Regions from separate parts of the Streptomyces sp. NPDC054883 genome, predicted to be linked through region 1. Evidence: riboswitches for the same ligand, from Rfam matches in the RefSeq annotation. Region 1 holds a riboswitch; the other holds the start of a gene.
What was found. Region 1 has a riboswitch for cobalamin ahead of cobN (cobaltochelatase subunit CobN). Riboswitches for the same ligand answer to the same signal wherever they lie in the genome.
Positions count from the first base shown of each region.

Region 2: another riboswitch for cobalamin. It lies ahead of ACWGH1_RS14340 (ribonucleoside-diphosphate reductase subunit alpha); the one in region 1 lies ahead of cobN (cobaltochelatase subunit CobN).

Region 1 covers NZ_JBSGYT010000003.1:20,313-24,473, reverse strand. Annotated here, with positions in the region: gene cobN (cobaltochelatase subunit CobN) at 1-2,285, opposite strand, end outside; cobalamin riboswitch at 2,319-2,443, opposite strand; gene cobG (precorrin-3B synthase) at 2,858-4,159, shown strand; gene ACWGH1_RS03775 (precorrin-8X methylmutase) at 4,156-4,161, shown strand, end outside.
Region 2 covers NZ_JBSGYT010000015.1:100,296-104,456, reverse strand. Annotated here, with positions in the region: gene ACWGH1_RS14340 (ribonucleoside-diphosphate reductase subunit alpha) at 1-2,326, opposite strand, end outside; cobalamin riboswitch at 2,481-2,604, opposite strand; gene ACWGH1_RS14335 (GNAT family N-acetyltransferase) at 2,658-3,158, opposite strand; gene ACWGH1_RS14330 (YbdD/YjiX family protein) at 3,234-3,431, opposite strand; gene ACWGH1_RS14325 (carbon starvation CstA family protein) at 3,428-4,161, opposite strand, start outside.

The DNA of each region.
Region 1 (4,161 bases):
GCGAAGTCGAGGACCGCCGCGACGTCCGCGGAGTACGGCGAGGCGACCGAAGCCACCGCCGACGGGTCCCAGTTCGCGTCCTCCATCGCCTGGACCAGGGCACGGGCCGTCTCCTCCACCGCGTCCGCCGAGGTGCGGGTCGTCGCGGACTCGTCCAGGCCGAGTGCCTCGCGCAGGCCGGGCAGGGCCGTCGTACCGCCCCAGATCTGGCGGGCGCGCAGGATCGCCAGCACCAGGTTGACCCGGGCCGCACCGGTCGGGGCGCCGCCCAGGACGTGCAGACCGTCGCGGATCTGGGCGTCCTTGACCTCGCACAGCCAGCCGTCGACGTGGAGCAGGAAGTCGTCGAAGCCCTCGTCGTCAGGGCGCTCTTCGAGGCCCAGGTCGTGGTCGAGCCTCGCCGCCTGGATCAGGGTCCAGATCTGCGCCCGGATGGCGGGGAGCTTCGCCGGGTCCATGGCGCTGATCTGCGCGTACTCGTCCAGGTGCTGTTCGAGGCGGGCGATGTCGCCGTACGACTCCGCGCGCGCCATCGGCGGCACCAGGTGGTCCACCAGGGTGGCGTGCACGCGGCGCTTGGCCTGCGTGCCCTCGCCCGGGTCGTTGACGAGGAACGGGTAGACGAGGGGCAGGTCGCCGAGCGCGGCGTCGGGGGCGCAGGCCGCGGACAGGCCGGCGTTCTTGCCCGGCAGCCACTCCAGGTTGCCGTGCTTGCCCAGGTGGATCATCGCGTCCGCGCCGAACCCGCCGTCCTCCGCGCGGGCCTGGATCCAGCGGTACGCGGCCAGGTAGTGGTGCGAGGGCGGCAGGTCCGGGTCGTGGTAGATCGCGATCGGGTTCTCGCCGAAGCCGCGCGGCGGCTGGATGAGGACGAGGAGGTTCCCGCGGCGCAGCGCCGCGAGGACGATGTCGCCCTCCGGGTTCGCGGAGCGGTCCACGAACATGTCGCCGGGCGCCTCGCCCCAGTGCTCCTCGACGCTGCCCCGGAGCTCGGCCGGGAGCTCGGCGAACCAGCGCTTGTAGTCGGCGGCCGGGATGCGGACGGGGTTGCGGGCCAGCTGCTCCTCGGTGAGCCAGTCCTGGTCGTGGCCGCCGGCCTCGATCAGGGCGCGGATCAGTTCGTCGCCGTCCCCGGAGACCAGGCCGGGGACGTCCTCTACCGGGCCGAAGTCGTAGCCTCCCGCGATGAGGGTGCGCAGCAGCTCCACGGCGCTGGCCGGGGTGTCCAGGCCGACCGCGTTGCCGATGCGGGAGTGCTTGGTCGGGTACGCGGAGAGGACCAGCGCGATCTTCTTGTCGCGGCGCTCGATGTGGCGCAGCCGGGCGTGGCGCACGGCGATGCCCGCGACCCGGGCGGCCCGCTCGGGGTCGGCGACGTAGGCGGGCAGGCCGTCCTCGTCGAGTTCCTTGAAGGAGAACGGGACGGTGATAAGGCGGCCGTCGAACTCCGGGACGGCGACCTGGGTGGCGGCGTCCAGCGGGGAGAGGCCCTCGTCGTTCTCGGCCCACGCGCTGCGGGAGCCGGTGAGGCACAGGGCCTGGAGGATCGGCACGCCGAGCGCGGCCAGGGCGCCGGCGTCCCACGACTCGTCGTCGCCGCCGGCCGAGGCGGTGGCGGGCTTGGTGCCGCCCGCCGCGAGGACGGTGGTGACGATGGCGTCCGCCGACTCCAGGGCGGTGAGCAGCTCCGGCTCCGGGGTGCGGAGGGAGGAGACGTAGAGGGGGAGCGGCTGGGCGCCGTGGGCTTCGATCGCTTCGCACAGGGTGTGCACGAAGGCGGTGTTGCCGCTCATCTGGTGGGCGCGGTAGTACAGCACGGCGATCCGCGGACCGGTGGTACGGGCCGGCGTGCGCTCCAGCGGGCCCCAGGTGGGCGCGGCGGCCGGGGCCTCGAACCCGTGGCCGGTCAGCAGCACGGTGTCGGAGAGGAAGCGGGCCAGCTGGTCCAGGTTGGCCGGGCCGCCGTGGGCGAGGTAGCCGTGGGCTTCGGCGGCGATGCCGATGGGGACCGTCGAGGCCTCCATCAGCTGCGCGTCCGGGGCCTGTTCGCCGGTCAGGACGACGACCGGGCGGTGCTGGCCGGGGGCCAGGAGCAGGTCGAGGCCGTCCTGCCAGGCGCGCAGGCCGCCGAGGAGGCGTACGACGACCAGCTCGACCCCGTCGAGGAGGGCGGGCAGGTCGTCGAGGGGAAGGCGGGAGGGGTTCGCGAACCGGTACGGGACGGGCCCGTCGGCGGCGCGGGCGCTGAGCAGATCGGTGTCGGACGTCGACAGCAGCAGGATCATGCGGCGGCAGGCCTTCCTCGGGGTTTCCGCGCCCCGGGCAGTGAGGACGGCGGGAGTTCCTGACTCACCCGGCCGATTGCTCCGCGGGGTTCACAGTGGCGGGACCGCGCCGGAATCGCACCGGGCTTCCTCCCATGTCGCCGTCCTCGGCGGTGACGGGCCGTGTGGTCCGCCGGGGGTCATCTTAGGCGGCGGGGTGGGGGGTGTGGTGGCGCGGGGTGCCTGGTGCGGGGTGCCTGCGGTGCGTTGGGCGGGTGCGGGTCCGTTGCGGGGGCTCTGCCCCCGGGCCCCCGCGCCTCAAACGCCGGCGGGGCTGGATTTGGGGTCTGCCCCCGGGCTCCCGCGCCTCAAACGCCGGCGGGGCTGGGTTTGGGGTCTGCCCCGGGCTCCCGCGCCTCAAACGCCGGCGGGGCTGGGTGCGGGGCTCTGCCCCCGGGCCCCGGCGCCTCAAACGGCCGGCGGGGCTGGATGCGGCCGCTGGGGGTGGGTGGAGTCGGCGCGGCCGGATGTGGCCGGTAGTGGTGGTGATCGACACAGCGGGTGGGCGCAGAATCGTGGGTATGCTCGCGGCCATGCCCCAGCCCCCTTCCGCCGCATCGCGGGACGAACCCGTCATACGGGACCGAGGTGACGCCTGCCCCGGCGCGCTGCGGTTGCACCAGGCGGACGACGGGTACCTCGCCCGGGTGCGGATACCCGGCGGCATGCTCGGGGCGCACGCGGCCGGGCTGCTCGCCGACGCGGCGGACCGGCTCGGCGACGGGCACATCGACCTCACCTCGCGCGGCAACGCCCAGCTGCGCGGACTCGGGGCGGCCTGCGGCGGTGAACTCGCCCGCGTGCTGGCCGACGCCGGGCTCCTCCCCGCCCCCTCGCACGAGCGGGTCCGCAACGTCGTCGTCTCGCCGCTGACCGGCCTGGACCGCAGCGGGCTGCCCGATGTCGAGCCCTGGGTCGCGGAACTGGACCGGCTGCTCTGCGCGAGCGCCGAGGCCGCCACCCTGTCCGGGAGGTTCCTGTTCGCCCTCGACGACGGACGCGGCGACGTGCGCTCCCTCGACGCGGACGTGAACCTGGTCGCGCGAAGCCCCGAGCACGCCCTGCTCACCACGGCCGGCGCCGGCGAGGGGTTCCTCGTGGCCGCCGCCGACGCGACCCGGGCCGCCCTCGTGGCCGCCCGGTACTTCCTCGACGTCGCCCGGCAAGCCGGTACGCGGGCCTGGCGGGTTGCCGAACTGCCCCCCGAACACCCGCTCAAGACGCATGAGTTGGCGGCGCTGCTGGCCGGCGCCGGGGTGCACGCGACCGTTGTCGCCGACCCCGCCGCGCCCCGGGGCCGCGCACCCGAACCCGGCCCGGTCGACGGGCCCGGCCAGCGCGTCGCGCTCTGCGTACTCGCGCCCCTCGGACGCCTCACCACCTCCCAGTGGAACCTCCTGGCCGGGCTCACCGGGCGGCTGCGCCTGACTCCCTGGCGCGGCGTCGTCGTCCCCGGACTGACCGCGTCCGCCGCGCCGGACGCCCTCGCCGCCCTCGCCGACGCCGGGCTGATCACCACCCCCGCCGACCCCCGCCGGTCGGTGACCGCCTGTACCGGGCGGCCCGGGTGCGCCCGGTCCCACCGCGACGTACGCGCCGACGCGCGGGCCGTCACCGCCCTGGCGGCCGGCCCGCTGCCCGTGCACTGGTCGGGATGCGACCGACGCTGCGGACATCCGCGCGGGACCGCCTGGGTGGACGTGCTCGCGACCCCCGACGGGTACGACGTCCGCGCTCCCGGCGGCGCCCCCCGCCTCGGCGTACCCCCCTCCGACCTTGCCGCGGCCCTCAGGGACGCACGCCGCACCACCTCCCACGACGCAGCGAAGAAATGAGC
Region 2 (4,161 bases), on a different contig from region 1:
CCGGGGCGGCGGCGCCGGACGCCGCGCGGGCGATCTTCGTCGCCGGGCGGGAGCGCAGGTAGTACGTGGTCTTGAGGCCCTGCTTCCAGGCGTACGCGTACATCGAGGAGAGCTTCCCGATGGTCGGCGTCTCCAGGAACAGGTTCAGCGACTGCGACTGGTCCAGGAACGGCGTACGGGCCGCCGCCATGTCGATCAGGCCGCGCTGCGGGATCTCCCACGCCGTGCGGTACAGCTCGCGCACCTCGGCCGGGATCCAGCCGAAGCCCTGCACCGAGCCGCTGGCCTCGCGCAGCGCCTCGCGGGTCTGCGCGTCCCACACGCCGAGCTTCTTCAGCTCGTCCACCAGGTACGCGTTGACCTGGAGGAACTCACCGCTGAGCGTCTCGCGCTTGAAGAGGTTCGAGACCTGCGGCTCGATGCACTCGTACACGCCGGCGATCGAGGCGATCGTCGCCGTCGGGGCGATGGCGAGCAGCAGCGAGTTGCGCATGCCGCTCTTCGCGACCCGGGCGCGCAGCGCGTCCCAGCGCTCGGGCCAGTTCAGCTCGACGTCGTAGTGGTCCGGGTGCAGGACACCGCGGGCCGTACGGGTCTGCTCCCAGGCGGGGAGCGGGCCGCTGCGCTCGGCGAGGTCGCAGGAGGCCTCGTACGCGGCCAGCATGATCCGCTCGGAGAGCTTCGTGGACAGGGCCTTCGCCTCGGGGGAGTCGAAGGGCAGCCTCAGCTGGAAGAAGACGTCCTGGAGGCCCATCGCGCCCAGACCCACCGGACGCCAGCGGGCGTTGGAGCGGCCGGCCTGCTCGGTCGGGTAGAAGTTGATGTCCACGACGCGGTCGAGGAAGGTGACGGCGGTGCGGACGGTCTCGTCCAGCCGCTCCCAGTCGATGGCATCCTCCCGCCTGCCGGCTCCTGCCAGGACGAAGGCGCCGAGGTTGACCGAGCCCAGGTTGCAGACAGCGGTCTCGCCGTCGTTGGTGACCTCGATGATCTCGGTGCAGAGGTTCGAGGAGTGGACGACCGTGCCGGGTTCGGCAGTCTGGTTCGCCGTCCGGTTGGAGGCGTCCTTGAAGGTCATCCAGCCCTGGCCGGTCTGCGCGAGGGTGCGCATCATCCGGCCGTACAGGTCGCGGGCGGGCATGCTCTTGCGGGCTAGGCCGGCCGCTTCGGCCTTGCGGTAGGCGGCGTCGAAGTCGTCGCCCCACAGGTCGACCAGCTCGGGCACGTCTGCGGGGGAGAACAGCGACCACTCGGCGTCGGCGTTCACCCGGCGCATGAACTCGTCCGGCACCCAGTGGGCCAGGTTCAGGTTGTGCGTGCGGCGCTGGTCCTCACCGGTGTTGTCGCGCAGTTCGAGGAACTCCTCGATGTCCGCGTGCCAGGTCTCCAGGTAGACCGCGGCGGCGCCCTTGCGGCGGCCGCCCTGGTTGACGGCGGCGACGGAGGCGTCGAGGGTCTTGAGGAACGGGACGATGCCGTTGGAGTGGCCGTTGGTGCCGCGGATCAGCGAACCGCGGGCGCGGATGCGGGAGTACGACAGGCCGATGCCGCCGGCGTGCTTGGACAGGCGGGCGACCTGGTGGTAGCGGTCGTAGATCGAGTCGAGCTCGTCCAGCGGGGAGTCCAGCAGGTAGCAGGAGGACATCTGCGGGTGCCGGGTGCCGGAGTTGAAGAGGGTGGGGGAGGACGGCAGGTAGTCCAGGCGGCTCATCAGCCGGTACAGCGAAGCCACTTCCTCGACGGCGCCCACGCTGTCGTCCGCCGCGAGACCGCAGGCCACGCGCAGCATGAAGTACTGCGGCGTCTCGATCACCTGACGGGTGATGGGGTGGCGCAGCAGGTAGCGGCTGTGCAGGGTGCGCAGGCCGAAGAAGCCGAAGCGGTCGTCGGCGCCCTCGACGAGCGCGTGCTCGACCAGTGCGTCGAGGCGGCTCGCGTGGGCAGCGACGAACTCGGCCGTACGGTCGGCGATCAGGCCCTCGCGGTGCCCGACCGCGACGGACGCGGCGAAGGAGGTGGCGCCCTGGCCCGTGGCCTCGTCGCGCACGGCCAGCGTCAGCAGGCGCGCGGCCAGCCGGGAGTACGCCGGGTCCTCGGAGATCAGCCCGGCGGCGGCCTCGGTGGCCAGCAAGCGCAGTTCGGCCTCGTCCGCGACGGCGCTGCGGCCGCGCAGGGCGGCGGCGGCAACCCGGCCGGGGTCGGTGTCGGGGAGGTCCGCCGTCAGCTCGGTGAGGGTACGCAGCAGCGCGGCCCCATGGCCCCCGCCGGTGGTTGCGCTGTCGGACGGGTCGGACTCGGCGCGCGGTGCGGCGGGCGCGATGGTCACGGGGGGAGCTCTCCCTCACTCGGCTCCGGGGCACCTTCGGTGCGGGGCGCGAGCGGGCACGCGCGGGCGCGTCCCCGACTCCGGGCACGCTTGCGCCGCGCTGCGTCCACCGGCCCAACCGCGAGGCCCGGACGTGGCTGTACCCGGTTCGGTCGAGCCGGGCTCGCTGTCGGCAGGTCCTCGGACTTGCGCATGCACCAATGGGCACAGTTCACACCGTTGCGGGACAGTTCCGGATTCGCACCGGATTCCCCTGCGGCGACAGCGAGCACGAGCATACATGTGGGGGCCCCCTCCTGGGGGACCCCCTAGATGTTGTGTCGCGCGCCGACTACAGCGCGAGACCGTACGTGAGCAAAGGGAGGTCGGGGACGGGCTCCCAGTCCCGCTCCGGGGACCGGACGAAGCCCAGGCGCTCGTAGATCCGGTGCGCGCCGAGCATGTCCGGCGTGGTCGACAGCACGAGTCGCCGTACGCCCTCCAGGGCCCGGGCGCGGTCGATGCAGGCCCGGACCAGTGCCTCGCCGGCGCCCCGGCCGCGGCCCTCGCGGGCGACCGCCAGCATCCGGAACTCGGCCTCGTCGGGGCCGGCGATGTCGCAGAGCGGGCTGCCCGGAGCGGCGAAGGTGACACCGCCCACCACGCGCCCGTCGCCGAGCGCGGCGACGAACACCTCGGCGGCGGCGGCCCGTCCGGCCACGTCCCGGAGCCTGGCGAGGTACGGATCGTCCTCGCCGTACGTGAGCAGCCCGTCGCCGAGGTAGGCCGCGGCGGTGATGTCCCCGAGCGCCTCGTACTGCGACGGCAGCGCCCGTCTGATCGTGATGTCCATGGACCGAGTGTGCCCCGGGGACAGCGCAAGGGCCGCCGCGTTTTCCCTGGCGGGACGCGGCGGCCCGGGGCCGGTTCAGCAGCAGCGGAAGCCCTCGCGCGGGTCGGCTTCGCGGGCGTCCGTGCGGGCCCGCTCGAAGGCGCGCCGGGTGAGGACCGGGGCGTCCGGGTCGTGGGAGCGGGCGTGGGCCGCGTAGCGGTCGTACGCGGCCTCGCCGGTGAACTCCCGTACGTAGTGCGCGGCCTTGGCCAGCGCCGCCCGGACGCCGCTCACGCCACCGGCTCCTTGACCTTGCCGCCGCCGGAGTCGAGGCCGGCCGCGGCCAGCTCCGCCCGCTCCTCGGGGGTCGCGATCAGGCCCGCCGGGGCGACGATCTTCGACTCGGTCCAGGGGACTTCGGTGAGTGCGACGTCCTGCGGCGCGCGGACCGCCTTGACGCAGGTCCGGGCGGCGTCCACCAGCACGATGACGATCAGCAGGGCGAAGAGCACCGACAGGACGCCGTCCACCGTGGCGTTGGTGACCACGGTGTGCATCTGCGAGAGGTCCTTCGCCGGCTTGATGACCTTTCCGGCGTCGATGCCGTCCTGGTACAGGTCGCGCTGCGCGAAGAAGCCGATCTTCGGGTTGTCGGAAAAGACCTTCTGGTAGCTGGCGGTGAGGGTCACCGCCACGTCCCAGGCCAGCGGGACGCCCGTCACCCATGCCCACTTGAGCCGGCCCGACTTGACCAGCAGCGTGGTGCAGACCGCCAGGGCGACCGCCGCGAGCAGCTGGTTCGCGATGCCGAACAGCGGGAACAGCTGGTTGATGCCGCCCAGCGGGTCCTCGACGCCCACCCACAGGAAGTAGCCCCAGCCGCCGACGACGACCGCGCTGGCGATCCACACGCCGGGCTTCCAGCTGACGTCCTTGAAGGACTTGTGCAGGTTTCCGAGGGTGTCCTGGAGCATGAAGCGGCCGACGCGGGTGCCGGCGTCGACCGTCGTCAGGATGAACAGGG